Regions from separate parts of the Sessilibacter sp. MAH1 genome, predicted to be linked through region 1. Evidence: predicted binding sites of a transcription regulator. Region 1 holds the regulator's gene; each other region holds the start of a gene.

What was found. The regulator PhoB, encoded in region 1, activates phosphate uptake and scavenging genes when phosphate is short. The targets are predictions, from matches to a motif close to TGTCATAAANNTGTAACA.
Region 2: the regulator PhoB is predicted to act here: its motif matches at 3,499-3,516, upstream of ACYQ28_RS12280 (alkaline phosphatase PhoX).
Region 3: the regulator PhoB is predicted to act here: its motif matches at 3,175-3,192, upstream of ACYQ28_RS11850 (substrate-binding domain-containing protein).

Annotation. Positions count from the first base shown of each region.
Region 1 is NZ_BAAGIC010000005.1:120,068-131,090, forward strand. Features, by position in the region: gene ACYQ28_RS07005 (RelA/SpoT family protein) at 1-443, shown strand, start outside; gene ACYQ28_RS07010 (RidA family protein) at 602-985, shown strand; gene ACYQ28_RS07015 (hypothetical protein) at 1,269-1,526, opposite strand; gene ACYQ28_RS07020 (sugar nucleotide-binding protein) at 1,588-2,544, opposite strand; gene ACYQ28_RS07025 (hydrogen peroxide-inducible genes activator) at 2,701-3,627, shown strand; gene recG (ATP-dependent DNA helicase RecG) at 3,793-5,889, shown strand; gene ACYQ28_RS07035 (hypothetical protein) at 5,876-6,187, shown strand; gene ACYQ28_RS07040 (HDOD domain-containing protein) at 6,281-7,630, shown strand; gene ACYQ28_RS07045 (HU family DNA-binding protein) at 7,712-7,996, opposite strand; gene ubiA (4-hydroxybenzoate octaprenyltransferase) at 8,256-9,137, shown strand; gene phoB (phosphate regulon transcriptional regulator PhoB) at 9,403-10,107, shown strand; gene phoR (phosphate regulon sensor histidine kinase PhoR) at 10,164-11,023, shown strand, end outside.
Region 2 is NZ_BAAGIC010000011.1:113,965-124,987, forward strand. Features, by position in the region: gene ACYQ28_RS12270 (GGDEF domain-containing protein) at 1-836, shown strand, start outside; gene ACYQ28_RS12275 (FG-GAP-like repeat-containing protein) at 1,157-3,214, shown strand; gene ACYQ28_RS12280 (alkaline phosphatase PhoX) at 3,652-7,545, shown strand; gene ACYQ28_RS12285 (hypothetical protein) at 7,748-8,239, opposite strand; gene ACYQ28_RS12290 (N-acetylmuramidase family protein) at 8,246-9,139, opposite strand; gene ACYQ28_RS12295 (hypothetical protein) at 9,330-9,713, shown strand; gene ACYQ28_RS12300 (hypothetical protein) at 10,535-11,023, shown strand, end outside.
Region 3 is NZ_BAAGIC010000011.1:4,794-15,816, reverse strand. Features, by position in the region: gene pqqC (pyrroloquinoline-quinone synthase PqqC) at 1-35, shown strand, start outside; gene pqqD (pyrroloquinoline quinone biosynthesis peptide chaperone PqqD) at 32-304, shown strand; gene pqqE (pyrroloquinoline quinone biosynthesis protein PqqE) at 301-1,491, shown strand; gene ACYQ28_RS11860 (hypothetical protein) at 2,089-2,283, shown strand; gene ACYQ28_RS11855 (class I SAM-dependent methyltransferase) at 2,316-3,131, opposite strand; gene ACYQ28_RS11850 (substrate-binding domain-containing protein) at 3,249-4,595, shown strand; gene ACYQ28_RS11845 (hypothetical protein) at 4,836-5,354, opposite strand; gene ACYQ28_RS11840 (leucine-rich repeat domain-containing protein) at 5,735-6,295, shown strand; gene ACYQ28_RS11835 (PilZ domain-containing protein) at 6,517-6,804, opposite strand; gene ACYQ28_RS11830 (MBL fold metallo-hydrolase) at 7,572-8,330, opposite strand; gene bamC (outer membrane protein assembly factor BamC) at 8,351-9,535, opposite strand; gene dapA (4-hydroxy-tetrahydrodipicolinate synthase) at 9,608-10,483, opposite strand; gene lpxL (LpxL/LpxP family Kdo(2)-lipid IV(A) lauroyl/palmitoleoyl acyltransferase) at 10,553-11,023, opposite strand, start outside.

The DNA.
Region 1 (11,023 bases):
CGTTGGTTATTTCTGCCGCAGATGCTGCTGTTATCAGCTTCGCACGTTGTTGCTGTCCAATTCCGGGCGACACCATTGCCGGCCACATCAGTGCGGGCAAAGGCTTGGTGGTGCATCAAGAATCTTGTCGTAATCTTGTCGAAATTCGCCAAAGTAAACCCGAATTAGTCAATAACATGACGTGGGCGAAAAAAGTCAGCGGCGAGTTTATTGTGATTTTGCGCGCCGAAGTCATTAACGAGCGCGGCATTATCGCCACCATGGCGACGCGAATCTCGGAGCAGGGCGCGGGCATTGAAAAGATTCAAGTTGATGAGAAAGACGCACACAACATGGTTGTAAAACTCACGTTGAATGTAACCAACCGCAAACATCTAGCGAACATTCTGCGCAGAATTCGGTTACTAAAAACCGTAATCCGCGTCAGCCGACACAAAAACTGACTTGCCAGCACCAAAAACCACTATATACTGCCGGATTTCTTTCGCGGCGGCCCCGCTAGGCTTTGCTAACATTCTGATACCACATCAGGATTCAAAGACTGGCGATACCAACGTATAACTTGGCCTAGTCGCAACACTTAACAACTCAGGGGGCGACTATGACAAACAGAGCGACCATTCACACCGATAATGCGCCAGCGGCGATCGGTACCTATTCTCAAGCCATCAAGGTTAACAATACCGTTTACATGTCGGGCCAAATTCCTTTGGTTCCTGAAACCATGCAAATGGTGTCTGAGAACTTTACCGAACAGGCTCATCAAGTTTTTAAAAATCTGGCTGCGGTTATTGAAGCTGCCGGCGGTGACCTTAAAGACATCGTAAAACTGAACATTTACCTAACCGATCTGAGCAACTTCGCGCAAGTTAACGAAGTTATGTCAGCATACTTTAGCCAGCCTTACCCAGCGCGAGCGGCAATTGGCGTTAGTGAATTACCCAAGGCGGCGCTTATTGAAGCCGATGCAGTAGCGGTTATCTAACGCCTGGCGTCATGGGACCATGGGTGGAGGTGAAAGTTGTTCAACAATGCGCGCAGCGCATGCGCAACTTGAAGCCGCAGCCCATGGTTCCCATGCACGAAATGGTTAGGTATGGGGAAGCTATTTGAAACTTTATACCTACCTATCATTACTTTAGTTTAACCAAAATAATCTGACGTTTTGATTTGACTATCATCGCAAAGAAATAGATGCAAAAGAACAACTTCGGCACTTCCTCTGTTGATATTCCCTGAATTAAATTCTATTTCTTGCTCAAGAATATTTAGTCTTTTTTATACAACACATATGCAATATAGCCAAAGTGCGTAATAACAAACAATACCGCACCCGCATATGGCAGGATCTTATTTATATAAATGCCAATCAGCAATGCTATAACTGGAAAGATTGGTATGATAGGAATTAAAGACGGTCCATCACTAAACGGTTTGCCATTATACATATTTCCTACTTTTATAAAGGCGAATACCCCTATCCAAAAAGTAGAAATACAAGTTACTAAAATTTGTTGGTCAGTCACAAATTTACCTAACAGCTAGATTACTTTGGTGTGGCTTATTTTTTTGATAAGCCTCACCAAACTAGGCTTTTTTACTTCTCAAATACTCTTCTAAAATTTCTGGATAACCCTCACGAAAACTCGGGTACAGAAATTCATATCCTGAATTCTTAAGACGCTGATTACTCAGCCGCTTACCCGTGTATCTGAGCTGATTTTCGTTACTTGGCAATATAGGCTCTTCTGCGTATTCAACTCCCATGGCCGACGCCAAATACCGTTTTATCTCGCCACCGGTGCACGAGACATCATCGCTACCAATATAGATCGATTCTGGCTGTTCGAGCGTAAGTACATGAGCAATAACTTGTGCACAATCGTATTGATGGATTCGATTAGTGTAAGCGTTTACGCCAAATCCTGGCCCAGGCGATGACTGGCCTTGAAGCACCGAATCGAGCAAGCGGAAGCGCCCCGGCCCATAAATGCCTGAGAATCGAACAATCACAGCTGTAGAACAGGCGTTTAGCAAGACTTGTTCGGCTTCAAGCATTCGAGCACCAGCAAAACCGACTGGCGTTGTGGCGCTTGATTCATCCACAACGCTGCCGTCGTCTTGAGCGTAAACGCTAGTACTCGACACAAAGACAACTCGTTTAGGTGTAATATTTTTACGTTTAATTAAATTAGAAAGTTCTACAATAGGCTCAACGTAGGCTTCGCGGTAACCTTGATCGCTGCGAGTTTTTGGTGTTAACGAAATAACCACCGATAAATTGGGGTTGTCGAATAAATGCTCGTAGTTATGGGTTTCTTGCACACTTGAACATAAATAGTGCACAGATGAGCTAAATTTCGATAAATTAGGACTATCGTGTATTGGGTTGGCAGATAAATCTACCTGTGAACAATTTCTAGTCAATGCTGTTATGTCAAAGCTCGAAGCGCTACTAAGAGTGGAAAACTGCCTTCCAATTTGACCAAAACCCAGCCATAACAGTGAAAGTTTGTTTTTTTCAGGTGGTGAATTACTTGTCATATATTTACAGAAAGTTAATAAAAAATATTTATTTAACCAATATCTTAATAAAATAAATTAAACCCGCCGAATCGATAGCCAAAATTGAAAATACGGGGTAATCTAGTTTTAAATAGATAATATTCATCAATTCAGCAAGTCGAAGAGCCTTTAACAATGACCCTCACGGAATTACGTTACATAGTAACACTGGCGCAGGAGCAACATTTTGGCCGAGCAGCGGAAAAATGCTTTGTATCCCAGCCGACTTTAAGTATCGCCGTAAAAAAACTAGAAGAAGAGTTAGGTGTTGCCTTATTTGAGCGTTCCAAAACACGCGTAAAGCCAACGCCATTAGGCGAAACCATTGTTAGCCAAGCACAGTTGGTGTTGGAACAAACTTCTGCCATTAAAGATATGGCTACCGCTGGTAAAGACCAACTCAAAAGTCCGTTACAGGTTGGCGCGATTTTCACCATTGGTCCCTACCTATTACCACACTTTATTCCCGAATTAATTCGTCGCGCTCCCGAAATGCCGTTGTATGTAGAAGAAGGTTTTACGGCGACCTTACGCCATAGACTGCGAAACGGCGAGCTGGATGTCATTATTGTAGCTCTACCTTTTACCGAAGCCGATGTGGTAACCCAACCTTTGTACGATGAGCCCTTCGTCGTATTAGTTCATAAAGGCCATCCGCTCGAAGATAAACAAACCATTGAGACTCAAGATCTCGACGGCCACAATATTTTACTACTCGGTGAAGGTCACTGTTTCAGAGATCAAGTCTTTGAGGCATGTCCCAATATTCGTCCTTCGGCGGATAATGAAACTAACACGTCTAAAATTCGCACCGCAGCCGAAGGCAGTTCGTTAGAAACTTTGCGTCACATGGTTGCGTCGGGCCTTGGCATTACCATTTTACCAGCGTCCGCCGCGACCAGTCCGTTTTATAACAACGACCGCCTCGTGGTGAGATCTTTTGCCGGCCAAGCGCCAACGCGAACCGTAGCACTGGCGTGGCGCGCGAGCTTCCCTCGCCATAAAGCCGTCGATGTGCTGCGTCAAGCCATTAACCAATGCCAGCTCGATCGCACAGTTTAAGTTTTTGGCCCCTGCAAAAGGGGCTTTTTTATGTTCGAATTTTTGCCAGCGACATTTCTCTTTTGACCTTTTCTCACAATTAGTTTTTAATCCATTTTCATGGATAAAAACACAGTACTTTTCATGTTTTACTTCGCCAAGTCGCACAGAGACTAAGTTTCGCTCATGCAGGCTTCACCTCTAGAAAGCACCTTCGAACTGACACCTATTACCCACTTGAAAGGCGTCGGGCCGCAAATGGAGGAAAAGCTCGCGAAGTTAGGCATTACTTGCTTTAGAGATTTATTATTTCATCTGCCCATCCGTTATATCGACCAAACCCAAATTACCGATGTTGCCGAGCTCAGGCCGAGTACCTACGCACAAATTGAAGGTGTCGTGGTTTCGGCCCATGTTGCCTATGGTAAAAAACGCAGCCTTGTGTGCAAGGTGCGAGACGATACCGGCAGCGTTTGTTTGCGATTTTTTCATTTTACAGCCGCCCAGAAGGAGCGTCTGGCAACCGATACTCAAGTTCGTGTTTGTGGCGAAGTAAAACGAGGCGCCACCGGTGTAGAGTTTTTCCATCCGGAAGTTGAGGTTCTAGTACCCGAGCATGAACAACATTACGAGCTTCCAGATCGACTTACGCCAATTTACCCAAGTACCGATGGCTTAACACAAAAGCGTTGGTTACAACTCACCGATCAACTGGTATCACGACTAAAATCTGGTCAAGTCAACGAACTGATCGATTCAAAGTTTTTAGAAACGCACCAGCTACAAACACTCTCTCAAGCGCTCCTGTATCTGCATCGACCGCCCGTAGACGCCAATCTTTACGAACTGAGCCTGGGTCTGCACCCATTACAAAAACGCCTAGCGCTGGAAGAATTACTGGCGCACCACCTAAGCCTGCGCGAACAAAAGCTCCGTGGGAATACTCACGACGCCTACGCGCTGCCACGCGCAAAACAGCTAGAGCGAAAATTGCTCGATTTTGTGGGCTTTACCCTCACCAACGCCCAAGCGCGCGTGATTGACGAAATCTGTACCGATCTCGTCACACACACACCCATGCGACGACTAGTGCAAGGTGATGTAGGTAGTGGTAAAACCTTGGTAGCGGCCATGGCCGCGATTCAAGCCGCGGCTCAAGGCAAGCAGACCGCGCTGATGGCGCCGACAGAAATTCTTGCCGAACAGCACTTTCGCAACTTTACGCGGTGGTTTGAAGAAGGTTTGGGTATTCGTTGTGCCTGGTTAGTCGGCCGCCAAGGTGTTAAAGAAAGGCGACTGCAAAACGAGGCGATCTCATCCGGCGAAGCTTTGGTGGTGGTTGGCACTCAGGCCTTGTTTCAAGAGGGTGTGGAATTTCACGATCTTGCCTTGACCATCATCGATGAGCAACACCGTTTTGGCGTTCATCAACGCTTAGCATTACAACAGAAAAGTAAAACCTCGGCACACCAACTGTCGCTCACCGCCACCCCCATTCCAAGAACCTTGGCAATGAGTTTTTACACGAATATTGATATTTCCAGCATTGACGAATTACCGCCAGGCCGAAAACCCGTTACTACCGCCGTCATTGCTCAGAATCGTCGCGACAGCGTCATTGAGCGAATCGGCCAGGCCTGCGAAAGCGGTCGTCAGGCCTATTGGGTGTGCACACTGATTGAAGACTCAGAAACCCTACAAGCCCAGGCCGCGCAAGCAACATGGGAGATGCTCTGCGAAGCGCTTAGCCATCTAAAAATTGGCCTGGTTCACGGCCGCCTAAGCAGTGCCGAAAAAGACGAGCAGATGCAGGCGTTCAAGCAGCATCAACTCGATTTACTGGTGGCGACAACGGTCATTGAAGTTGGCGTGGATGTGCCAAATGCTAGCCTGATGGTGATTGAAAATCCCGAACGCTTAGGCTTGGCCCAGTTGCATCAATTGCGCGGTCGAGTTGGGCGCGGCGAGGCCGAAAGCTCCTGCGTATTGCTGTATCAGAAGCCTTTATCCAAGGTTGCACGCAAACGTTTAGACATTATGCGCAGCACCAACGACGGCTTTGTGATCGCCGAAGAAGACCTAAAAATTCGTGGCCCCGGCGAGGTGTTAGGAACACGTCAAACCGGTGATGTGCAATTTCGCGTCGCCAATCTCGATACCCACCAAGACTTGCTCGCCAAAGCAGTAGAAATTGGCGAAACCCTGCAAAAAGAAAATCCTCGCGCGGCCCACGCCATTATCGAGCGTTGGCTGGGTCATCGTCAGCAGTTTGCCGACGTCTAGCGAAGTCACGGTTTACGTCAGCCATCTTCGACTTACTCGAACTTCAAAATCGAAAATTCGATTACCAATTTCTTCACGATTTCTATCACTTGCCGTTATTGAAATTAGCAAAGCGCCGCTGCAGCACTGCGAAGACTTGGGTAAGCCAAGTTTTACCCACACGCAATTTTACAAGCATTTGGCAGAAATCCATCAAATTCAAAGGCCATCTCTGAGCAGTGAACTACACTTAGATTTGCAGGACACCGCTGATCTCAATCAGATTGCGCAGGCAGCTGAAGCCGTGATCGATAGGTAAACATTCAAGCTATAAGAATAAAGCCGAGGAACTGAGGTGCAATTCCCAAGTAATGTTAAAAAACTCTTGGACACCAAGCAGATAAATTACACCATGACCACATACAGCAACGATACAGCAACAGCCAACCATTACCGCGACCACCATCTGCGAGACAGTAACGCAGCGCGCTCTATTTTATTGGAAGATGAGCGCGGTAAGTTGTTGGTGGTGGTGCCAGCGAACTGCCTACTAGATCTACAGCGTCTTTGCCAATTGACCAGCCGCAATTTGCACGCAGTTGACGCTAAAGAAGTTGAAAACTACATCAGCTCGAAGAATCTCGATGGCATTCCAGCGATCCCAAACATCAGTGGTTTAGAAACGGTCATTGATGAGCGCCTTACCAAAGCTCAAGAACCTATCTTGTTGGACGCCGGTAAGTCGCCACATTTGCTTGAGATCGATAACGAAGCTCTCGATCAGTTGATGGCCCACAAGGCTTCGAGCTTAGATATCGCCATTCCTATTGCTCAAATTGAGCAGGGCTTGATGTCCACCGATAACGACGTGGCCGACATTAAGCAGTCAGTCTCTAAATTCACCGCACTTCGCATCAAACAGCGCCTTGAAGACACCCTTGAGATGCCGCCGCTACCAGAAACTGCCCAGCGCATCATCAAATTAAGGGTAGACCCGGATGCAGACATCAGCGACCTGTCGTCTATTGTTGAAACCGACCCCAGCCTCGCCGCGCAAGTCGTTAGCTGGGCATCATCGCCTTATTACTCGGCTCCCGGAAAAATTCGCTCAATTCACGATGCTATAGTGCGCGTTTTAGGCTTCGACATGGTGCTCAATCTCGCTCTGGGAATTGCTCTGAGTCGAACTCTTGATATTCCTCCCAGAGGCCCACACGGCTCACAAACCTACTGGCGCACCGCGGTTTATATGGCCGCCACCATGGAAGGGTTAGTCACGGCCATTGACCGACCACATCGCCCCGGTTTTGGTCTAGCGTATCTTTCTGGCTTACTTCATAACTTCGGTTATTTGATTATTGCCGACGTCTTTCCACCGTATTTCGACCGCCTATGCAAATCGTGGGATGCCAATCCGCACGTAGATGACTCGGTGGTAGAAAAGCAGCAAATTGGCGTCAGTCGCCAGCAATTAAGCTCTTGGTTGATGGATTTGTGGAATATGCCGCAGGAGGTTGTAACCGCATTACGTCACCAAGACAACCCCGATTACGACGGTGAGCACGCCATCTACGCCAATCTTTTGTACATCTCCCATCGCATCTTGTGCTTAAGAGGCTTAGCGGACGGCCCCAAACAGCCACTGTCGCCAGAAATGCTCGCCCGCGTGCATTTGACTCAAACCGATTTAGACGAAACCCTCGATAACATTATTGAATCCGCCCTAGAGCTAGAAACCATCGCCAACGAACTCAGCCATTAATCGCAGTTTGCAAATAACCAAAAGCCCTCATCTGAGGGCTTTTTTGTGGCGTCGATCTTTGCAAAGAAAACTCGCGAACGGCTATGAAGATGCTTGATTGACTAGATCTTTCAATTGTTTTCCGGGCTTAAAAGACACGCTGTTACTGGCGGTGATTTCGATTGGCTCACCGGTCGCAGGACTGCGCCCAGTGCGAGCGGCTCGTGTTTTGGGATTAAACGATCCAAAACCCAAAATATTAACCGACTCGTTGCGACTTAATGCGTTGGTGATTTCATCGAGAATGGTGGAAATGATGTCATGTGCCTTTTCTTTGGTGATGTTGGCACTTTCGGCGACGGCGTTGACCAATTCAGTTTTATGCATGGCGAATGATTTCTCTGTTGTTGTAATTGTTAAATCTTTCTTCAAAACCACAGCAACGCTCAAAACAAGTTAAGAAATCCCTAACTAAATAACTCGCTTTGTCGCGCACTTTAAACACCTCTGGCTTTCTTTTTAGTCGAAATTATGGCTTTATCAAGCCGCTAAGGCCGTAAGATCGCAGCCAAATTGATTTACCACCTGTTTTTAAGCCAAATTTTAACGATTTGAGTTATAGCCAAAGAAGTTTGTCGAGCCATTAATGAATCTTGAGAAATACGTAACCCCAAAATCCGGCGACTGGAACGACTACCTAAAATTGATGCGAATGGATAAACCGGTGGGCAGTCTATTGTTGCTCTGGCCGGTTTATTGGGCGCTTTGGATTGCTTCAGAAGGCGAGCCCAGCGTCAGCACCCTAATTATTTTTACCCTCGGCGTCTTTGTGATGCGCTCCGCCGGATGCGTTATCAACGATTACGCCGACCGCAACTTTGATGGCAAGGTTAAGCGTACCAACCAACGTCCGCTGGCGGCTGGAAGACTATCGGAAGGCAATGCACTGTTCCTTTTTATAGCCTTGTGTGCTTTGGCCTTTGCGTTAGTGATTCTGACCAATTGGCAAACCATTGCGCTGTCATTTGCGGCATTACTACTCGCCAGTGCTTATCCATTTGCCAAGCGCTACACGCATATGCCACAGGTCGTATTAGGTGCTGCATTCTCTTGGGGAATTCCCATGGTATTTACGGCTGAAACCAACACGTTGCCAAAAACCGCTTGGGTCATTTACTTTACCAATCTGCTCTGGGTGATTGCCTACGATACCTTCTACGCCATGGTCGATCGCGATGACGACTTAAAAATTGGCGTGAAATCCACCGCGGTATTGTTTGGCGATATGGACAAGGTTATTACTGGGTGTCTACAAGTGCTGACGCTATTCGGCATGATACTGATCGGTGATAACGCCAAATTGGGTTGGATTTATTCCATTGGCGTGGCCATTTGCGCGGGTTTGTTTGTGTATCAGCAATATTTGATTCGCAATCGCGAGCGGGAGCAATGTTTCAAGGCGTTTAAGAATAATCAGTGGGTGGGTGTGGTTTTATTCGTGGCGATCGCGGCTGATTATTTGCTTTAAGCATTTAAAAATTTAGGCATTTAAAAATTTAGGCATTTAAAAATTTAGGCATCTAAGCATTACGATTTTTATGCCCTAAACCTTATGAATTCTGCGGCAATTACTAACTCATTAGACAGTTTTCGCCAATATACCTGTGTGTTTCACACAAATTACAGATTTATCACAACCAATTGCTATGATTGTCATAAAAGCGAAACAAAACCTTTATTAAATGCACCCAGCTTAAAACGCCTCCTTAAATTCACAATTCCGGTGTGCAACCATGGCCGATAAAACAATTTTGATCGTAGACGATGAATCCTCCATTCGAGATATGCTGCGTGTAGCACTTGAAATGGCGGATTATAAATGCCTTGAAGCCATGGATGCGCAGACGGCACACACCCTGATTGTGGATGAAAAGCCAGATTTGATTCTGCTCGATTGGATGTTACCTGGCACCAGCGGTATCGAATTAGCTCGTCGCCTCAAGCGCGATGAGGTTACTTCGCAAATTCCAATCATCATGCTTACCGCTAAAGGCGAGGAAGACAACAAGGTACAAGGTTTAGAAGTCGGCGCTGATGACTACATCACCAAGCCCTTCTCACCCAGAGAGCTGGTCGCTCGCTTAAAAGCAGTTTTACGTCGCACCGACTCTGCCTCTACCAGTGGCCCAATTTCGGTCGAAGGCCTAGTACTCGACCCGGTAAGCCACCGCGTTACCATCAACGAGAAACCCATCGATATGGGTCCAACCGAATACCGCTTGCTGGAGTTCTTCTTAACCCACCAAGAACGTGTGTACACTCGCGGCCAACTGCTTGACCACGTTTGGGGCGGCAACGTCTATGTGGAAGAACGCACCGTTGACGTTCACATTCGTCGCCTGCGTAAAGCCTTAACTCAAGACGACCACGACCGCTTTATTCAAACCGTGCGTGGCACCGGTTACCGTTTTTCCATCAAAGTCACCGAAAAAGCTTAAGATAAATCGCTTATACTTGAGCTTTAATGTCGTAAACCTATCACTCGAGATCACTCGTGCATCGTGGCTTTGTATCTGAATTTCGGCAATTTTTAGTCGCTATCGCAGTTGCGGCTGTACTTGGTCTCGTCATTGGTTATCCACTGTATACCTTATTGCTGGCCAATGTGTTGTACGGCGCTTGGACGCTGTACAACATGCGCAAGCTTGAGCGTTGGCTAACCACTCGCAGTATCGGCCAGGTGCCCAATGCCACCGGCTTTTGGGAGGAGGTTTATTACCAGGTCTCCAACAATCGCGAAAGGCACAACAAAGAAAAGCACCGCTTACAATCACTGATTCTTCGGGTGCAAGAAACTACCGCCGCACTCAAGGACGCGGTGATTATTTTAGACGACCAAGCGTCCATTCAATGGTGGAACCAAAGTGCCCGGCGACTGATCGGCCTACAACCGGGCGATCACGGCAAACCCATCGTTAACTACCTGCGCTCGCCGCGCTTTGTGCGCTACCTCGAAGCCGAAGATTACTCAGAACCGCTAACCATGCCGTCGGCCACCGATAGCGATCAATTCTTAAGTTTTCAAATCAACCGCTACGGCCAAGGCGACTACCTGATGGTGGTGCGCGATATTTCACGGCTGCAAAAGCTTGAACAAATGCGCAAAGACTTTATCGGTAACGTTTCTCACGAACTGCGTACACCGCTGACAGTGGTGCGGGGTTACTTAGAAACCATGGCCGATAATGCCGATTCGCTGCCCGGTGTTTGGCAAAAAGCCATCAGCCAAATGGAACAGCAATCGAAACGCATGACCTTGATCATTGAAGATCTGCTGACTTTGACACGCCTTGAAACCGACGACAGCAGCCTGCGAGAGACAAAAATTAACGTCGCCGATTTGCTGCAAAGCAT
Region 2 (11,023 bases), on a different contig from region 1:
GCAAGCTCGCTCAAGATGTTAGTAATCGTCCGCTATTTGATATTTTTCCAGAAATACAAAAAGATTGGTTTCAACACAAAATTGATTCAGTGTTTTTGTTGGATAACCGTGCCTACACCATTTGGGAGGAGCGACCTTACGTTTTTAAATTTAAAAATTATCGTCCTATCACCAGTACCGCCGATTTTATGTATCAATACACAACGCTACTGCCCTTAAAATCGGTATCCGGCGAAACTTCTCATGTTGCTATTGTTGTTTACGATGTAACCGATATTGCTGTAAACCGAATGGCTTTAAAAAAGGCCAATAAAACCCTCGAAGAAATTAGCATCACCGATCAAATGACTAGGTTATACAATCGATCTCATTGGGAAAATTGTCTTCTGCAAGAATTCAAAAGACATGCTCGCCACAATGAAATGGCTAGCTTGATAATGTTTGATATAGATCATTTTAAAAAAGTGAACGATACCTACGGTCATCATCCCGGTGATGTTGTCATTAAATCGGTGGCGCAGGAATTGTTAAACAGTAAACGTGATATCGATGTGGCTGGTCGTTACGGTGGTGAAGAGTTTGGGGTAATTCTTGTCGGTGTCGATGCAGAAAAAGCGTATTATTTCGCTGAGCGATTACGAAAAAATATTTCAGAACTTTTAATCGAAGTTGATGATCATAAAATTCGATTCACTATTAGCCTCGGAATCGCAGAAATATCCTCTCAACAAGAATGTCACACGGATTGGATTAAATGCGCAGATGCAGCACTTTATGCGTCAAAACGAGGTGGTAGAAATCGTACGACAATTTTTGTGGAAGGTATGGAGTCTTGATGGATTTGAAAAAATAAATATTATTCTGGTCTGAGTGGTTACTTATCTATAATTAAATAATCCTTTCTGTCTTTGTTTAAAGATATTTTTTTATAAAGAATATCTTCTTCTTTTTTGTGTAATCCTTAATTATTAAATGTCTAATTTTTTAATCGTGTTAATGTTGGCTTTTTTATAATTTAAAAGTCTGTTACATGATGATTTTTTAACACTTAATATTCGAGTTTGTGAATTAGTCCGCGATTTAATTTATTCGAAAAACATTTTTCAATTTTTGCTTGGTACTATCATTAGTAACTTCTAATGAGGCGGGATGAAAAATGAAAAAAACCTTGGGTGTAAGTTTTGTATTGCTGTGTTCTGGAGTTTCCTCAATAGCAACGGCGCAAGTTGCCTATACAGAAGAGACACGAATAAATAGTGGTGGTGGTGAGCTTTCAGGGTTCTTGGGTAGAAATAATGAGGCAACAGGAGACGCTGCAATAGGCGATATTAACCTTGACGGTTATCTCGATATATTTGATGCTAACTCTACGTTATTTGACGCTCCTAACCCGAGTATTCGCTTTAATAATAGCGACGGTAGTGGTTTTACTGAGCAGTTTCTTAATGAAGGTGCGAGCCTCAGTACCTTTGATGCTGATTTAGCCGATTTAAATAATGACGGCTATGTGGATTTAATTCGAGCCGAGTTCGACGGTGATATTCGTCAGGTATCGGTTTACTTAAATCTAAGGCAAGCACCGTGGTTTTCGTTATCAAGCCCGAGTTATCAACTAGAAACAACATTTTGTCCCATTGATATTGATGTTGTTGATGTCAATAAAGATGGTTTTTTGGATTTTGCTATCGGTCAAACCGTTTTGGGTTTTTGTTTTGACAGTGGCACTGGCCGCGCCAATGTGTTGTTAAATAATGGCGATGGTACCTTCAATACTAGCATTCCTGAAATTGTTGCCTATCATGGCGTTTCATCTCACGATGTATTTTTTATTGACGCCAATAATGATGGACATCAAGATTTATTTGTCGTGAATGAAAATGGCCCATCAAAGCTGTATCTTAATTCTGGCGAAAGTCTTCCAGCATTTACCGAAGTAAAAAGTACCTCTTTTAGCGCGGGTTTTTCGGGCGAAGCTGAAGATTTCAACGACGACGGCTTAATGGATATTGTTATCGGTGCCGACGGTGTGACCAACGTTTATATCAATGATCCACAAGCGCTTGGTAATTTTGTGCAGGTGGCAAGCCTACCAAACAGATTCAGTTCTAATGCTTATGATGTTGAATTAGAAGATTTCGATTCGGATGGTGATGTTGATATTGCGACTATTTCAAATAGTTTTGGCAGTCCAACGCTTTGGTTAAATGATGGTGAAGGTTTACCGCTTTTCACTCAACAATTGATAGATCCAGACCGTGATGCATTTGAATTGAATACTATAGATGCTATTGATTTTGATGTTGATGGTGACTTAGATATTTATGTTGCTGGGGGTACTTTCACTCTCAGTCAAGGTTGTTTTGGTTGTGTTTCTAACCAGTTTTATTCTGCAATAACTTTGCCTAACGATTTTTATACTAATTTTGAAAATGGAATTGGCGTTTGGACACAATTGCAAGATGACACCATTGATTGGCGACCACGAACAGCACAGACGTCTTCTGGAAATACCGGTCCATTTCGTGCTGCCACAGGCAGAACCTATTATTATTTTGAAACCTCAACCGGCTCTGCTAATTCTGCGGGTAATACTGCAATTTTAGAATCGCCCGTATTAACTGCGGCTCCAAATCGATATGTGGTTTTTGATTATCATGCCTATGGTGCTGATATTGGCAGTTTACACGTTGATGTTTTGGCCAACGGTACTTTATTTGAAAGTGTATGGTCGGTTTCTGGTCAACAACAATTAGATGAAACCAATCCTTGGCTTACCGCGCGTGTGAACTTGTCGGAATTCATTGGTGATATTCAGGTGCGCATACGTGCAGAAGCTGCTGGTGGTTTTTTGGGTGACATCGCCATTGATAACCTTTCTGTTTTAAATGTACCACCTAATATTCCTTCTGTAACAACCATCAATGTTCTTTTTGACGATGTCGGTCTAGGTGATTTTATCGGTTTGGGTGATTTAGTTGCTGTAATAGATGGGCAGAGTGAATTCATTTGTACCTTAGCCGATAATCCAGGCGGATGTATAGGCAGTGTTGTTGCTCCTGTAGGTACGCCATTTGATTTAGTGGTAGAAGTTCCAGAGGAAGCAATTCCTTTTATTTCCAGTTTTTGGGATGGCTGTGATTCAACAGAAGGTGGCTTTATTTGTAACGTAACGGCCAACGGTTTGATTTTAAATTTAACGTATTTTCAGTTTTAAACTTTAAACACCTTTGATTAACTTATTTATGAATGTATCAAAATTCAGTAATTCGAAAATGAGATACTGATAAAAGTATCAAAATTATTTGAGTAATTTTTAAGAGTTTTAAATTTCAAACCTCCAATTTAATTTTATCGTTAATTGGAGGTTTTTTTATTCTTCTTCGATTTAACCAGCGATGGCATTTTGGAGATAAAAAATGTTGTCTTGCAATTGCCGATACTGCTGGCAGTAAATATTGTTGATTGACCCTTCTTTAAATATATCTCCTATAATTTTTCTTTCATATAAGCGTAACAACTAAGTCATTGTGGCGTAACCTCACTTTTGTACTCTCTGGCGCAGAATTACTCGTGCTGTTTAATTCAAAAAAATAATTAGCAAATAGCAGTTGATCGTGATTTGCAGATACCTTATCCCGATAGGAGAACAGAATGTTTGAGAGGAACAAGCTTTCTAGCTTTATCCGCAAAGCTTTGTTGGTTGGTCTTCCGGCTCTTGTGTTGGCGGCCTGTGATGGCGACGACGGACGTGACGGTGCTAACGGCGCCAATGGCCAAGACGGAGCCAATGCTGCAGTTGCGGTGCAAGGTTTTGTGCAAGATGGCCCGGTAGCGGGCGGTAGCATTTATGTTTTTAATCGCGCCAACATTGAAGCTGCACTAGCCGCTGCCGATGCCGCCGAAATTGCCGGCACCTCTCGTGCCGCTGCGCTTGCCGCTGCAAGCCCAATTGCTACCTTAGAGAATCGCAATCTTGCCGATGGTGAAAATTTCTTGTTAAACCTATCGGCAGAAAATGCAGGCCAAGCCGTATTTTTAGTCTTCGACAACGAAGGCGCTATTGATACGACCTTCAATGATTTGCCGATCAACATGGAATCTATTGCCATTGTTGCCGAGTCTGGTCAGACCCAACAGATCAACGTCAACCCATTTAGCTCTGCCATTACGCAATTGGTCATCGCGCAAACCACCTCTGATGCCACGGTTGCCGATATCGAAGTGGCGTTGAACTCATCGATTCAAAACGTGGTTGATGCTACCGATGGCGATCTGCCAGAAGGTTCTAACCCAATCACCGGTTTGGATTCCGATCTACTTGCTCAAGCCTCTTCTGAACTTGGTGAATTTGTTCGTGTCGGCGCATCAGTGGTAACTGGTGCTAGCGACACGGCGGTGAATTTTTCTCGCGAAGAAATTTTATTGGCGTATGCACTAGACGCAGCCGATGGCGTTATTGATGCCGCAATTCCATCCATTATTTCTGTGGTGCCAACGTTCTCTGGTGGAACTAGCGCATCAGATATTCTTAACGCATTTCCTGCTATTACTTTGGCCGCGGATAACGTCGTTACACCAGCCGGACAAGCCACTGCCTCGCGCAGTCCACTGCATTCGGCCGCGCAACATTTAGAGTTGGCCGCGGGCTTACAAGCCGAATTTTTAACGCGTAATGTCGCGCACAATGCCGACCAGTTTGCGTTGTTCCCGGCAGAAAATCCTACCCATCAAATTTGGTGTATTGAGGGCAATGTTGAGGTTCTAGATACCGCGACTGGCCAACGTAATCCAGCGGTTCAGCGTGTCTCTTTAAGTGACGGTAGCGTTGAAACAATCTTAAGCGGTATGGATCGCTGCGACGGTATTCGCGCCACACCTTGGGGTACCGTGATTGCCACAGAAGAAACCGTTGACGGCTCTGTGTACGAAATTTTAAATCCGCTTTCTACCAGTAACATAACCATAACTAATCGTGGTGGCGCCGGTGAAGCTGCAACTATTATCGACGCTTCGGGTGCAGATGCTTCTGGCGTGGTTGCTAAGCGTACAGCAATGCCAACCATGGCTTGGGAGGGTTTGTTCGTACTTGAAAACGGTGTGGTGGTTGGCGGCGATGAACTGCGTCCGGGCAGTTATGAATTAGAGTTGAATAACGGCGCTACTGCGGTAAGTTTTGGTAGCGATACCGACGGCGGCGCGATTTTCAAATTTATTCCAACCAATCTTTCTGATGGTACTGAAATTACCGATCTTGCTAACTCGCCGCTGGTTTCCGGCAGTAGCTTCGCGTTGCAAGTGCAATGTACCGGCGGTGTGCAGTTCGGCCAAGGGTGCGAAATTGGCGATGCGCTTTGGGTTCCGGTTTCTGCGGTTAATGCCCGAGAAGACGCGAACCTTGCCGGTGCGACGGGTTATTATCGTCCAGAAGATTTGCATTTAGACCCTGATTTTTCCAATCCAGAAAATGCCGATGAAGTGCGCTTCTGTTTTGCTAACACCGGCAATCGTGGTGCAGACAACTTCGGTGAAGTGATTTGTGGTACTGATGCAAATCCGGCTGACTCCGGCCGTAACGTGACTTTGGTGCGTTTTGTTGAAGGCGACAGCGAACTTAATGCGCCTGATAACCTAGCATTCCAACCGGGCACTGGCATTTTGTATGTAATTGAAGACAACCAACACGGCGATGTTTGGGCCTGTTTGCCGGACGGTGACGACCAAGGTTTAACCTCAGACGGTTGTGTTCGTGTTCTGTCGTTAAATGATACCTCTGCCGAACCAACCGGTTTTGGTTTTAATGCCGACGGTACCGAAGCTTGGGTGTCTATCCAGCATTCTTCCGATAACGCTTTCCCACTGGTGAATAACTATCGCACCGACGATATTGTTCGCATTACCGGTTTTAGCGCACCAACTGCAATTGCAGCTGACATTACCAGTCTGGCGGAGCAAAACTCTCAAGCGCTATTTGGGTTTGGTACACCAATTACAGCATCAAACGCTAACACAGTTGATCGCCAAGCCGATATCACAACCGCACTTAACGGCGCTGATCTGAGCAACGGTTTTGGTAACGGTGAAGATGCCTCTGCTTATGTCTCTTTAGCAGGTGGATTGTCGGCGACCTTCTTAACGCGCACCGCCTCAGAATGGTGGGATCAGCACGATCTTTATCCGTTAAATAATCCAACCCATTTAATTGGTTGTATCGAAGAGTCACGCGGTATTGTTGATGATGGCACCGCCAATAAATACAAACCGAGCGTACAGCGCGTTAATCTAACCACTGGTGTTGTTGAAACCATTGCACGTGGTATGGATCGCTGCGACGGTATTCGTACCACACCTTGGGGCACCGTGCTTGCTACCGAAGAAAGTGCCGATGGCGCGGCCTATGAAATTCTTGATCCATTAACCACCACCAACGTAGTCATTGTTGAACGTGGCGATGCAGGAATGGCGGCAACTATTGAACAGGGTGACGCTAACGGCGTACCTACCTCGGTAGAAGCAAGCAACCTAGTGGTTAAACGTACCGCAATGCCAACCATGGCCTGGGAAGGTCTCTTCGTACTCGACAGCGGTGTGGTTGTGGGTGGTGATGAGTTGCGTCCAGGTTCTTACGACCAATTCTTCTTAGCCGACGGCACCATTGCTGGCGAAGACGACGGTTCGGCATTGTTAGTTAATAGCGACACCGACGGTGGTGCGATCTTTAAGTTTGTACCAGCGACGCCACGTACACTCGATACGCAAATCACCAACCTAAACGACTCACCATTTGTTGCCGGTAGTACCTATGCAATGCAAGTAAGTTGTCAAAGCAGCCGTCAGCAAGCAGGCCAAGGTTGTGAAGTGGGTAACGCCTCTTGGATTGAAGTAGACGCCGCTAACGCACGCGTGCAAGCGAATGGTCGTGGTGCCACCGGCTACTACCGCCCAGAAGACATGCACCGTGATCCGATGTTCGTTGATGCAACTAACCCAGACGCAGTTCGCTTCTGCTGGACCAACACTGGTCGAACTGGTTCCGGTCAGGTGGGTGAGGTTATTTGTGGAATCGATTCGGCACCGTTAACAGCCAGTAGCGATTTGACAGTTTCGGTGAATCGTTTCGTTGAAGGCGACGAAGACTTCAATGCTCCGGATAACTTTGCCTTCCAACCTGTTACCGGCATAGCCTACGTTATTGAAGACGATAGCGATGGCGACGTTTGGGCGTGTTTGCCTGATGGTGACGACCGCGATATAAAAACCGACGGCTGTGTACGCATGTTGTCGATTGCGGTTCAAGGCGCAGAGCCAACAGGCTTTAGCTTTTCACAAGACGGCACTCGTGCTTACCTGTCACTGCAACACGCAAACGGTGAAGCATTGTTAGACGGTAACGACACCGACGACCTGTTGATCATCGAAGGCTTTAGCACCAACGTTGATTTCTCAAGCTTTGGTACCAACAACGAAGCAACCCTGCACAGCAATTCTGCGGCACTGTTCGGCTTCGAAGGACCACTTGCCGAATCATCAACCGTTGGCGATTTATAAGTGTGAACACAATTTTAATGAATTGCTAAACAAAAAAAGGGTCTCAATTGAGGCCCTTTTTTAGAAAAGAAACTCTGATTTAATTAGAAGGCAGAAATTTAAAATGCGATTTCCAATTTCTTCACAATTTCAATCACTTACCGTTCTTGAAATTGGCGACATGTCTTTGTGTCGCTAGAAACTCTAGGTTAATCAGAGTTTATTATTCGAATTCAACCAGATTACTGACCGAATCTGCCTCGCAAGAAATCTCTTCCTCAATATTTCCCTTTAAATCCGAAATCACAATACCAATCTCAGACTCCGGCGGTTGAGACTCTTCATCGTAATAATCAAACAACTCAAACTTTTTATATTTACTGCTAAAACTCAACGAATTTTGGTTAACCTTAAAACGGTGGTAGTTGGAAAATTCAAAATCTGATTTTTGATCAGTTGTGAAGAGAATTTTAGATTGATTGCCGTTTAAGTTTGTAAAAATGTAACCGACATCAGAGCTTATACACAGATAATATCGATCACTATTTGAGTTACAGTTAAAAATTGTTGCAGTTGTTGTACATGTTTCGATTTGTGCATTCGTCGAAGAGGTTGTAGCTGTTGTATTGTTCTGAGTTACGCTTTGGTCTAATACCTCACTAGAGCAAGCGGAAACTGAAAATAGAATTGAGGTAATTAAAATAATTTTTTTCATTTTGGATTACTTTGAATTCGAGTACTTAAGGTAGGCTTTGTTTAATTTTTCATCGTATTTGTTTTTTTGATATTGCTCTCCATTATATCCGCGTGCAAACTTGGCCCATTCTAAATTTTTAAGTGGCACGTCTAATTTTTGGCTTTTTAGAAAAGCAACAAAGGCGTTCAGTTGCTTACTTTCAGATTCGAACATATCTGTTAAGAACAATTCTAAGTTATTAGAACCGGCATTTTTGTAATTGAACCCCATTATCTGAAACTTACCCCATGATGCTGATTTAATTGCTGCGTTTCGGTCAAGGTTCATTGCCTCTTTCAATCGAGGATATTCTTTTTCATCTCCGGCATAGAGTGCTCGATTCCAGCGTTTAGATGAAATATGTGGGTGCGATTTGTCATAGATACGTTTAGTTTGTCTAGAAAAAATATGAGCTTCAAATAATATTTTAGGTTGTTTAGATGAGAAAAAGCCGCTACCAGATGCCTCAACATCGGCAACTGCCTTTATGGCTGCAACTTCACAGCCGATTAAGTTTGCTGCTTTTCTATAAGCTTCTTCATCTATATCCAGTTTTCCGTTTAATTTAGGTAGTTGTGAACCTACTATTGTTTTACTGCGAGCTGCAAGTTTTTGATTTAGTAATTTATGCGATTTACCGTTGGCATCAATACGACCATCTGGTGCAGCCATTTTTACCACTAGTTTTTGAAATTGTTTGATTGCGGCTACTGTTTTAGATTTTTCAGGGTTTTTACCTAAGGTTCCGTCTACTGCCAACTTTTGTGTAGGTGGAATTAGGTCTAAAAGTTCGTTTATTGCTGCCTGAACTGTCTTTATATCGGTATTAGAATTGTTTCCTGAAATACCTACGGAATCTTGAAGGATAATTTGCTTCAACGTGATACTCCTTTATCTTTCTTGGTTTGTTTTGGAGAAAATCATCTAAATTTGATTAACTGTAATAATAATTCTATTTTGAAGTCTTGTAATATCTAAATTTTTAACTTGATCAATGTTTTAGATAAATTTTTAGTGGCTTGTCACATTAATGAAGCTGAATTTGTAATTAATAGCTAGGAAGTTCTTTATGTCACCAGGTGTTCTTTTTACAATTGATGAAAAATATAATGTTGAATCTGAAAAAGTAGATGATTTTCACGACATGTTACTTTTAGATAATCAATACTTTATGAGTCAAAATGAGATAGATGAAAACCCAAATGGTTTTATTGCTGACGGCGAGCATATAGTTATAGCGAAAATGCGACGTAAAAAGGTTATTGAAGATCTAGAAAAATTGGGTTTTTTACCTGGTTGTGAAAGGCCAGAATATGCTTATTATATCGTTTATGGTCAACCAAATGCTCGGGATTTCCCAGAAAGCCATTATTATGATATTGAGCAGACTTTTGAAGATATGGGATGGGAATACACTGGATGTCCTCATGATTTTGATAGATTAAAAGGTTAAATTAACTTAAGTTTTTAGTCAAAATAATGAATTTATATTTGATCGAATTGAGCCTTGAAGAATTAAAAAAAGTGATGTTAGATACTATAGGAACCTCTGATTAACTCATCCATGATTTAATCAGAGGACAGAAATTGAAAATGCGATTTCCAATTTCTTCACAATTTCAGTCACTTACAGTTCTTGAAATTGGCGACACATCCTTGTGTCGCGAGAAACTCTAGGTTAATCAGAGTTTCCTATAAAAATACCTATGTCTCTATACTATCGTTCAGTGCAAAAGAGTGACTCTGTTATAATGCGAATTGTAATAATTAATGCACAAAAAATATCCGTTATAGGGTCTAATTATAAAAATAAATTCGTAGAAGTTATTGATGCTCCTAAAGCTATTAATACATCTTTTATTGATCGTAAGGATTAAAATTTTTTATAAAAACCTCTGATTAACTTATCTAGGATTTAATCAGAAGGCAGAAGTTGAAAGCCGAATACCAGTTTTTCATAATTTCAATCACATGGAATTTTTGAAATTGACGACGCTTCTTTGTGTCGCTGTAAACTCTGGGTTAATCAGAGCTTCCTATAGTTTAAAATTGTAAGTTAAAGAGCTTCCAATGATTAGAAGTATTTAATTTATCGCTATTGTCTCATTTATTTAAGATCATAAATTATGACAAATTCGCGTCTAATTTATGAATCTATCTGCAAATTGTAACAATTCTCCTTTACTGTGCTTGGCCAATAAAAGAATACACCAGTGATAATTATTGGCTGTTTAAGCAGGTTTTTGCTTCAGCGTTGATTGGGGGAGTTGTGTAATGATTGGTACAAATTTATCGAAGTGGCCGGTGTTGGTTGCGCTGGTTACGGTTTTAACGGCTTGCAGTAAGCAAGAATCTAACTTAGATGTTCAAGCCTCGGCCGTTGATAACAGTGAAAAAACCGCCGCTATTAATCTCAAAGCCGTTGATCTCAAAAAGACAGAAACACATGTTGAAGAAGTACTAAAACAAGATCCTGACTTTGTTCAACAATTATTGGCGTCTTCGGTCAGCAGTCAATCAGATATGTTTAATCGCGAGGCGGTGATTCCTCCCCAGTGTTACACCAAAACCGAAGGCCATTTTAACCCCTGTTATACCTGTCATCAATTTACGCCGCGCAATCAAGGCCGCGCCAATCGCATGGGCGATGGCGAATTACAAGACGATTACGGATTTTCGGATTTGGGTACAACCAATCATTGGCTGAATCTTTTTGAAGATCGCACCGAGCGTATGGCAAAAATCTCCGATGCCGAAATCGAT
Region 3 (11,023 bases), on a different contig from region 1:
CCGAGCGTGTTTATCACAAAGGTTTAGGACAATGATTGATCAAATTCCAGCGCTTGAAACGCTTTTTCGTTTTCAGTGGGAAGAAGCTCAGCAGGCTTACGTTCTGCTTTACCCAGAAGGCATGGTAAAGCTCAACGGCCCCGCCGGTGAGGTTTTATCGATGGTTGACGGCCAGCGAACCACCCAAGAAATCATCCATTTATTGAACGAAAAATATCCTGATGCAGGAGGCGTCGATAACGACGTTATGGAGTTCATCAAAGAAGCACAGAGCCAACACTGGATTCGGTGGATTGAGTCATGAGCGGCTCTTGCACCACCAAACCAACACCGCCCCAAACCCATGGGGCGCCCTTCTGGCTGCTGGCGGAACTAACCTATCGCTGCCCACTTCAGTGCCCTTATTGCTCTAACCCCAAAGACTTTGCCGGTTACACCAACCGCGAGCTAACCACCGATCAATGGATTTCCGTGTTTGAGCAAGCGCGAAAGCTTGGGGCGGTACAATTGGGCTTTTCAGGTGGCGAGCCTTTGGTACGCCAAGACTTAAGCGAATTAATCTCCGCCGCACGAGGCATGGGTTATTACACAAACCTAATTACCTCGGGCGTGGGTTTAAACGAAACCAAAATAGAATCGTTTAAAAAAGCTGGATTAGATCATATTCAAGTAAGTTTTCAGGCCAGCGACGAAAGCGTTAACAACATGCTGGCAGGCTCGCACAAAGCCTTCCAACAAAAGCTCGCCATGGCAAAAGAAGTGAAAGCCAATGGCTATCCCATGGTTTTAAATTTTGTCACCCACCGCCACAATATCGACAAAATTGATCGAATTATCGAGCTGTGTATTGAGCTGCAAGCCGATTACGTAGAATTGGCGACCTGCCAATATTATGGATGGGCCTTTGAAAACCGCCAAAGCTTAATGCCAACCAAAGCGCAATTAGAACGTGCTGAAGCCATTACCAATCAATACCGCGAAAAGCTTATTCAAGAAAAAAATCCAATGAAGCTTATTTTCGTGACTCCAGATTATTACGAAGAGCGGCCCAAAGCGTGTATGAATGGTTGGGGACAAATATTTTTAACGGTTGCACCCGACGGCCAAGCATTACCTTGCCACAGCGCGAGAATGCTACCCATTGAATATCCAAACGTTTTAGATCATTCCCTTGAATACATCTGGAACGAATCACCGGGCTTTAACAAGTTCCGCGGCTATTCTTGGATGAAAGAGCCTTGTGCGTCTTGCGACGAAAAAGAAAAAGACTTTGGTGGCTGTCGTTGCCAAGCGTATATGTTGACAGGAGAAGCAGAGAATACGGACCCTGTTTGCGCAAAATCACCAGAACACAAACAAATTATTGCCGCGCGTAACGAGGCAGAATTACCGGTACAAAACAAGTTTATTTATCGTAACGAGAGAAACTCGAAAGACTACGTGACTGAAAATAATCTTCTGATCGCTACCGACTCATCATTGGATGAGTAATTATCAAGTTAAAAGTCTGTTGATTCTGATCGACAGACTTTTAACTCACCGCTTTCCGCTTTATTCTTTTTATTCTTTCAATTCCCTTCATTCTTCTAACTCTTCAAGATCACATACACGGCGATATTGACTCTTCAAAAATACTGTTTAGGAACCTCTGATTAACTCTTCCATGATTTAGTCGTAGGACAAAAATTGAACATGCGATTTCTAATTTCTTCATAACTTCAATTACTTACCGTTCTTGAAATTAGCGACATCAATAATATGTAAATTTGTCAGGCGTCAATAAACGTTTCAATTTAACATCAGACATCTGAAACAGTTTTAGAAACCGATAACGAAAAAGATGCTTATTTAATATTGAAGCGTATTTATCAGAAACTGCTAAAACAAAAAATCAGCTGAAATTTCACTTAAGAATTCTGTATTACAGCCGATAAAAGACTTGCAAGAGTGGGATCAAGACACCAACGTAAAATCTTAACAAGCCAAACATTCTTATTAAAAATGTTGAGAAAATATCTAAGAACGATAAAGACCGCGTTATTTATACACTACAATGCGCCTTTGTCTGAGATATTTAAGCAATTCCGCTTGGGTGCTAGTATTTTTTTTGTTGGCATGGTTGGCGTATACGCAGCCAAACAAATTCCTTCGTCATTAACCCAAGAAGCTCTCTTGGCAATTTCACTTCTTACCGTTTCAATCGGTTTTTTAATCGCAATTTTGGCTCATATCAGAATGACGATTTCTAGAATTTTGCGTTTTATTACCGGAGGCTCTGATTAACTCATCCTTGATTTAATCAGATATTTTTAAGGTTAATCCGGCAATTTTTTTAAACTGTAAATATCGTATCGACTAGACCGCCCCAGCTGTTGAGTATTGGGTTTTACGCTCGCCAAAAACGGGGCAATTTTAGGTCTTTTCACCACCACGCGATATAACGCGGCTTGTAAAGCAAGCTCTAGCAGTTGATCGCTATCTTCATCGTTTCCCACTAACGAATGGAAAAATTGCATTTCTTTTTTTACCGAGGCACTTTTTTTTCGCTCAGGAAACATTGGGTCCAAATAAACGACATCGTATTTTTCATTGCAACTGATCTTAGCTGTGAGTATTTCGATGGCATTTCCAGTCTGTAATGAAATTCTCCGGGCAATTTCAGCAACCTCAAAAGAATCACTGCAACGCGCTCGCTCAAGACCATCGTTTAATAATTCAAAGACTACAGGATGGCGCTCTATTAACGTTAAAGAGGCTCCAAGACTTGCCAACACGAATGCGTCACCACCAAGACCTGCCGTGCAATCACAAATGTGTATATCGGATTTTGTTTTATTAAAACCAACCGCTTTAGCAATTAACTGCCCTTTTCCACCACCAAAAAGTCTACGGTGATTGGCAGCCCCCACTTCAAAATTCACAATGACAGGATTTACTTTTTTAGCGGCTAAATTCTCTAATACCAAGCCTTGCTCGGTATATCTTAATAAAAAGTCGGTCTCTTCTGAAAACGCGCCTAGGTCTTTTTCTTCTATTAAAGAAACTTTTAATCGTGCAGCAAGCGCTTCAGACTCAGAAAGAAAAGCCTTATTTGCTAAAACCTTATAATCGCTAAAACCTCGAACGTTCAACCAATGCTCCAATTTTATACATTTAGTAAAAAAACTATGTTTTTGTAACCATTTTGCAACAATAATCTTGAAAAATTTACCTATGCCTACCTATTTTTTATTTCATCTCTAAATATCATGCTCAAAAAAATTCTTGCAGTTCTGCTCGCAACATTAAGCCTATGCGCATCGCTTGTACCTTATCAAGCACTGGCGCAAACACAAAGCTCAAAACCCAATCTACTCTTTAAAATGACTGGCTCCAATACCATTGGCGCTCAATTGGCTCCAGAATTGGTTAAGGCTTTTTTGGAAGAAAAAGAATTCATCCAAGTTCGAATCGAACCCAGTAAGATCGATAACGAATATACTGTTTTAGCCCTGAATCCTTCGACCGGTCAATATTCATCGGTTGAAATTGCTGCCCATGGTTCTAGCACGGGTTTTAAAGCTCTACAGAATTTAAAAACCGATATCGCAATGGCTTCGCGCAGCATTAAAGAGTCTGAACTACAAGCTTTACGCGTGTTAGGTGATCTGGAAAGCTTCGAGTCCGAGCACGTTATTGCCATTGACGGTTTGGCGATCATCGTTCATCCCAAAAACCCAATAAATGAATTAACCATTACGCAAATCGCCGAAATTTTCAGCGGAAAAATTAACAATTGGTCACAAGTTGGCGGTAAAGATCAACCTATTTCAATACACGCTCGTGACAATCAATCTGGTACCTGGGACACCTTTAAATCACTGGTGTTAATGGACGATTATACCTTGTCAAACAATGCATTACGGTATGAGTCGAACGATCAACTGTCTGCCATGGTAGCTCGCAACGAATACGCCATTGGCTTTGTTGGATTAGCCTCCGTGAATAAGGCTAAGGCCTTGGGGGTATCGGATCATGAAACTAATTCGATACCACCACAACAAATCACCGTTGCAACAGAAGATTATCCCTTGTCACGGCGCTTGTTCTTATACACTCCACAAACTCAGCAAAAATCTATCGTCAAAGAGTTTTTAAATTTTGTGCAAAGCACTCGCGGACAACTCATTGTGGGGGATATAGGTTTCGTTTCGCAAACCCCCATTGCGATTCACGTAGATAAACATCAAGGACCGGACGATTACCTGAAAATTACCGAAAATGCACAACGCCTTTCCGTTAATATTCGATTTAACGAAGGCAGCTCACTGTTGGATAATAAAGCGAAACACGACATTCAGAGACTGGTCGATTTAATGTCACTGCCAGAATATCAAAATAAAGAACTCTTACTGGTGGGGTTTGGTGACGCAAAGCAAACGCCAACGCGTGCAACGGTGTTGTCCAAACTCAGAGCAATTGCGGTAAAGTCAAGGCTGCACGAAAACGGGATTCAAGTTGCGCCCGTAACCGGATTTGGCCACTTTAATCCTGTGGTTTCAAACGATGGCGAAAGAAAATTAAAAAATCAAAGAGTTGAAGTTTGGCTGATTTAATTTCTCTATTCTCTGATGAATTCTAACCTCTGATTAATTCTAGGATGCGTTAATCAGAGATTACTCTGGTTTTTCAGCAAGCTACCCATAAGGAATTTGAGGCTTCAAAGAAGAAATTGTTTTTATTTCGATCAAATTTACCTTTCAGTTCTCGTTAACGAGCCAATCCGAGTTCTCAATCCAAGCTCTATAGCCATAGATTTTTCTCTGAGCAAGAAGCCGAAAAGTCGATTTTGTAGACTAACTTTGAGGTGTGGCAGCGTGACTTTCTGGCTCTGCTTGCAATTCAAAGTTTTGACACGAGCTAACCACAAAAAACTTGTCGTACTGTTGATCTGCATTCAGCTGTAACTTGACAAGGTATCGGTTATTTTTACGGAGGATAATCGGGCAGACCGAAAAAGGCACATCGATAATAAAATTCTCCGGCACCTGTTCAATCCTGCCATCAACCAGAGCTAAACGGGTGAAATAATAACGAACCGCCTCAGCGGCAAACACGCCACTGGACGATAACGAGGTATTGACCTGATTGATGGCGTTATCAAGCTCGGCAAGAATAACGGTGTTATAGGCCTCTAAAGGCTCAGGTGACTGCTGGTCAACTGAGTTAGAATCACCCTGCGCAGACGTTATATCCGCGGAATTTTCCGTATCATTATCTTGAGCCTTCACCGTTGCAAGTGGACTTAAAGCCACGCAACCGACGATAAACACTATTCCCAGCTGAACGAAAGATTGTTTAACCCGTGTCTTCAAGTGGTACATCCCTAAGTACATAAAACTCTCTCGAATCTCTCAAAAGATAACTGGATAAAGACCATAGACTCCATGATCTACGCTTAAGTTTAAAATTCACATCATTGAACCGGTCAATAATACCAAAGCGTCTTATCAAACAAGCATAGGTTGTTATTTTTATTCCCATAAATCGTAGAAAATATGAGCAATCTAGAGCCCATCCAGCGTATCTATTTAAACTCTCGTTGAAATATAGGTAGCCGCAGAAAATACAATTGTTGCTGTCATAAATCAAAGTAAACTAAAGCGAGCTCAATCAAAAAGACGAGTGTCTTTACTTTTGTTGGAACCCTAACTTTAGTAGGATTACTTAACAGCATTCGAGAAAAGGCGAGTTTATGATCAATTCATGCATCGGTTTATGCCAACAATACCTAAAGCGCAAAATTGCTCTCGTATATAGGCCAGTCATAGGCTTTGCCGTAATCGCCGCGATGGCTCTTTCTGGTTGCCAGAATTACGAAGTAACCCTAAATGAAAAAGAGGTTTACACGCCGCCGCAAGTTATTACCGCTCTAGAATTTGACGATGCAGCCTTAGAAAACTGTATTAGCCTATTTATTGAAGAAAATGGCGTAACCGAATATGGACAGTTAAGTAACTTGGTGTGTACACACGCAGGCATTGAAAACTTGAAAGGAATTAATCGCTTCAGAAAACTTAAGCAAATTAATTTAGCCGATAATCAAATTAAAGACCTAGCGCCATTGCAAGGTTTGAGCAGTCTCGAAAAACTTTCGATTAAAAATAATCAAATTAAAGATGTACAAACCTTATTAAACTTACCCAAATTGCAGTACTTAGACTTATCCGGTAACGATCAGGTATTGTGCGAAGATGTGAAATTACTAGAGCGTGTGGCGGGTATAGTAGTGATTGCGCCGGAGCATTGCCAATAAACACACTGGCAAAAAAATTTAAGTTATCGGGTCATTTAAGATCAAGCAAGGCGAAAATTCAGCAAAGAATCAATTGCTAACATTAAAAAGCGCTTCCAGCTGAGCGCTTTTTAATGTGTTAATCCGAGTACATCAGTTCGTGAACTCGTAATTCCAAGAACAACTCATTGCACACAAAGGATGAATAAACCAATCCGACTAAAAATTAAATAAAGGTATTACTAAAAAATTTGAGTATCTAAAGAACCGGTAAACATTAAACCTACGATATTGCGTTGCTGATGCATTACCTTCATCTTTACCGGATTATCGTTAACAACCCCAGATACTTTTCTGAAGACGACACTAACTTCTGTTCCTACCGGTGGCTTGACATCGACATCGAGCATTACAGAAGCGCCGCCATCGGAGATATCTTTAGCGTAGCCAACCATGGTGCCAAACGTTGGATGCGTCAACTCAACCCGAATTGACGTAGGACGTCTTTCAAACCGACGACGTTCGTCCATTCATTAACTCCTTCTATCTTGTATTCACGGACATCAGATTCAAAAAAAGAAAAGCGGTAGCAAATGCTTTATGAATCGACGTTAAATAATAACATGTTGAATGAGTAATTTCGCTGTAAGAACTAAAGAGAATAAATTTTTTAAAAAAATACCAACACTCTAGCGACTAAAACCCACAATAAGCATAGCAAAAGACCTATAAACCGCGTGTTAGATCATCGATTTAATCACTATTTATTTGGAAAGGGTTTTTGTTTAACGCTTATTTACTACTGTTGGCTCCAGTTTTACGATTATTTATAAAAGGATTAACCCTGAGCTTCTAACACCCAACGGTGTTTATTAATCTCGAAAACGATAAGTAATTGAAATTACAACAAAATCAGAACCAGTATTTACTATTTCTATCTTGAATTAAATCGTTAGAAAGTTAATCGCTGTTTTTTAAAAATACATCGATCAATTCTTGGAGCCATTATCAACATCTACGAACCCAACAGGATGACGTTTATAACTCGCATACTAGGAAGCCAATATTCAAAATATTCTGAATACGCCATAAAATATTGTGAAATGCAGAGAAATATCGATTAACTCAAGAACCTCTGATTAACTCTGCCATGATTTAATCAGAGAGCAGAAATTGATAATGTAATTTCCAATTTTTTCACGATTTCAACCACTTACCGTACGTAGATTTGGTATTTTTAAAGCAGCTCGCAGACCTTCTCGTTCGAAAATAGATTGTGGCGAACAAAGAATAAACGTTAGTTCAAGTCTAACCAGTGAAAACCCTGATCTTGGCAGGCGTAATAAAGTGTTTCGAGTTGATTTTGCCAAGCACTAAACTGCTGCTCGACAATATCTAGCGAATTATTTTGCTGAGAAATGTGTGCAATAACCACATGACGGAGCTGATCTGAAAAAATACGCGCCAAAAAGTTCTCAGCCTGCGCATTACTCAAATGCCCCCAATTACCCGCAACGCGCTTTTTTAAACTGTAAGGATAAGGGCCTTGGGCCAACATCTGTGGATCATGATTGGCCTCTAAGACCAGTGCATGGCAATTCTGATAATGAAAGATCACATGCTCGGAAATACTGCCAAGATCGGTTAGAACACCTAACCGAAAATCTTGGTATTGAAAAATAAACTGAGCAGGCTCTCTGGCATCATGGGGCACGGCAACGGGAGTGACAAATACGTCACCTATTTGGAACGACTGATAACCCTCAATCGTTTGAACCGTTGGAACCTCGCCAAGCTTGCCGGTAACGAGAGTACCGGGGGTTAAATAGACGGGTAATTTGTACTTGCGAGCTAAGGGGCCAACACCTTTGATATGGTCACCATGTTCATGAGTAACCAGAACCGCGGTAAGATCAGAGGGTTTTAAGTCCAAGCGCTCTAAGCGAGCTACCGTTTCTTTAACGGTAAAGCCACAGTCTATGAGCAGTTTGGTTTCGCCTGCGGTAACAACAAGGCCATTGCCTTTGCTACCGCTGCCTAAGCTTGCAAATCTCAAGAATCTATCCTTAGAGATCGTTAAATAAGGTTATTCCTAATGGCGCTTAACAACTGCTTGGCCTGTGCTTCGTCGATTCTGCGAGCGTAACCGTCACGAATGAAGACGTGAACTTCGTCGGCAGATTCACGAACAACCACTAAATACCCAGGAACATTTTTAAGCGGTGTTGTTTCTCTTGAGATGACATCTTTAAACAAAGAATCTCTTTCATTGGAGGCAGGTAAATTCTCCAGCACCTCAACAACGGTATAGGGCGAGGTCGGTCCGGCGTTTTTATCTACGCCAGAGAATAAACCGCCAACAGCGCGAATGCCGTTGCCAATCCATGAGCCTTTATTATCTTTAGGTTTTTGATATTGAGAGTAGAAAACACCCTTGTTACTGTCACGTCCCCAAAGATAGAAGCCTTCCTCTTCTAGCGCATGGTTCACACTGGCCCAGGCGCGTAGGTAGCTAATTTTCATCTTTAAGATAGGTTCTTCTGACTCGGTATAGCCAAGAACCACTTTATGTTCACCACCAATGGTTTGCGCTAGTAACGAAGACGAAGAACGCTCTAAATTACTGGCCAATACACTCGAAAGCTCGTCAATCATCCATGCTTCTCGGGAATCGTCGGTAGAGGATTTCGGCCAAGGTAAGTTTGCTTCTGGCGTTTGGTTAGAAGGGACTTGGCTGTGCAACACATGAATTTCAGCACTTTCTGGCTGAATACCGGTTTCGATGCGCAACTGAAAACGGTCGAAATGCTCTTTATCGTCGGAAAACTGCAACCACGTAGTTTCTATTAAACCATCAGTGGCATCTGTATAGGCAACAGGAAGATCTTTATCACCCAAAAATTCACGTACCTGCGGCCAAACTTCCGATGGTGAATTTGAAACGAAAATCCACTGCCGACCGGAGAGCTTTTGAATCTTTACGGTATCTTCAAGAACAGAACTTGATAGTGGAATTGGGCGAGGCGCTACAAAGACTTGGGTGTAATCGTAGGTTGAATCTTCAATATTGGGAACCACATAAATTTCGGACAATCTTGGGTTTTTCTGATCGTGGTCTGGTGCAAGTGGAGGAATCTCTTCCGCTTTTAGATATTCGTCACCGCGATTACGAAAAAACCCATCTTTGCCAAAGAAGGTTCCACAACCAGTGAGAAGACAGAGAGATGACGCAAGAACTACAACAGGAAAAGACTTAACCATGAAAGTACAAACAACGTGAAATTAATAGAGCTGGATGTATGACACCCAGCATGCAAAAAAACTCAATGAGATTTATAACGCGCCAGCGTTTTTAAGAGCATCGCGTAACGGCTGATGGAACTGATCAGCAAGATTGGTTAATGGTAGACGAATACCGTGACCAATTTTACCCATTTCGGCAACGGCCCACTTAACAGGAATTGGGTTAGACTCAAGGAATAAAGCCTGATGCAATGGCATTAAACTTTCGTTCAGTGCCCGCGCTTGCTCGGCCTGCCCTGACATCGCGAGAGCGCACAACTTTGCCATCTGATCAGGCACTACGTTGGCGGTAACACTAATGTTACCGTGACCACCAGCAATCATTAACTCAACCGCGGTTGCATCGTCACCGGAATACACCAAAAAGTCTTTACCAACCTGCGCCATAAGGTCGATCGCGCGAGGCACATCGCCAGTCGCTTCTTTAATACCAATAATGTTGGCCACTTTTGACAAGCGAACAACCGTTTCGGTTTTCATATCAACAGCGGTACGACCAGGAACGTTGTACAGAATTTGTGGAATCGCCACAGACTTAGCAATCATTGAATAATGCTGAAATAAACCTTCTTGAGTAGGTTTATTGTAGTAAGGCGTTACCGATAAACACGCATCTGCACCAGCTTCTTTAGCGGCTTTGCTCAACTCGATGGCTTCAGCGGTAGCATTTGCACCGGTACCAGCAATAACAGGAATGCGACCGTTTACTTGATTAACAATCTTAGCGATAACTTCACCGTGCTCTGCAACAGTTAAGGTTGCAGACTCACCGGTAGTGCCCACAGCAACAATGGAATCAGTGCCCTTTTCTACATGCCACTCAACCAACTCTTGCAACGATTTCCAATCTACTTGGCCATCGGCGGTCATGGGAGTAACTAGGGCTACAATGCTTCCTTTAATCATTACTGTGTCTCACTTAACTTGAAAAGTCGCTAATGGTACTTAGCTCATAAACCGGGCACAAGTTCTAACTCAAGAATTTTTTTTCACACCCTTGCTGTATGTTCCATACAAAGGCTCTGCTCCGGGCGGGCGAGTTTTAAACCGGCGATGAACCCACAAATATTGCTCTGGATATTTTCTAACTTGCGCTTCAATAAGATCGTTGACGCGCTGAATATCAGCCATTTCATCGTCGCTCGGGAAGTTTTCTAACGGCGGTGAGATCTCAACTTGGCAACGGCCGTCATCATCACGGCGATGAAAAATAGGCACAACCGGTACCTTGCCTAAATGCGCCAAGCGCGGCGTGGCGGTAATGGTTGCCGCCGGGATGCCAAAAAATGTGGCGAACACACCCTGTTTTATGCCGTAATCTTGATCGGGTGCGTACCAAAGAATTCTGCCAGAACGCATCACTTTAACCGCACCGCGAAGATCAGAACGATCAATCATTTTGCAATCGGAATTATGGCGACCGCGCGCTTTGCGTTGCACATGATC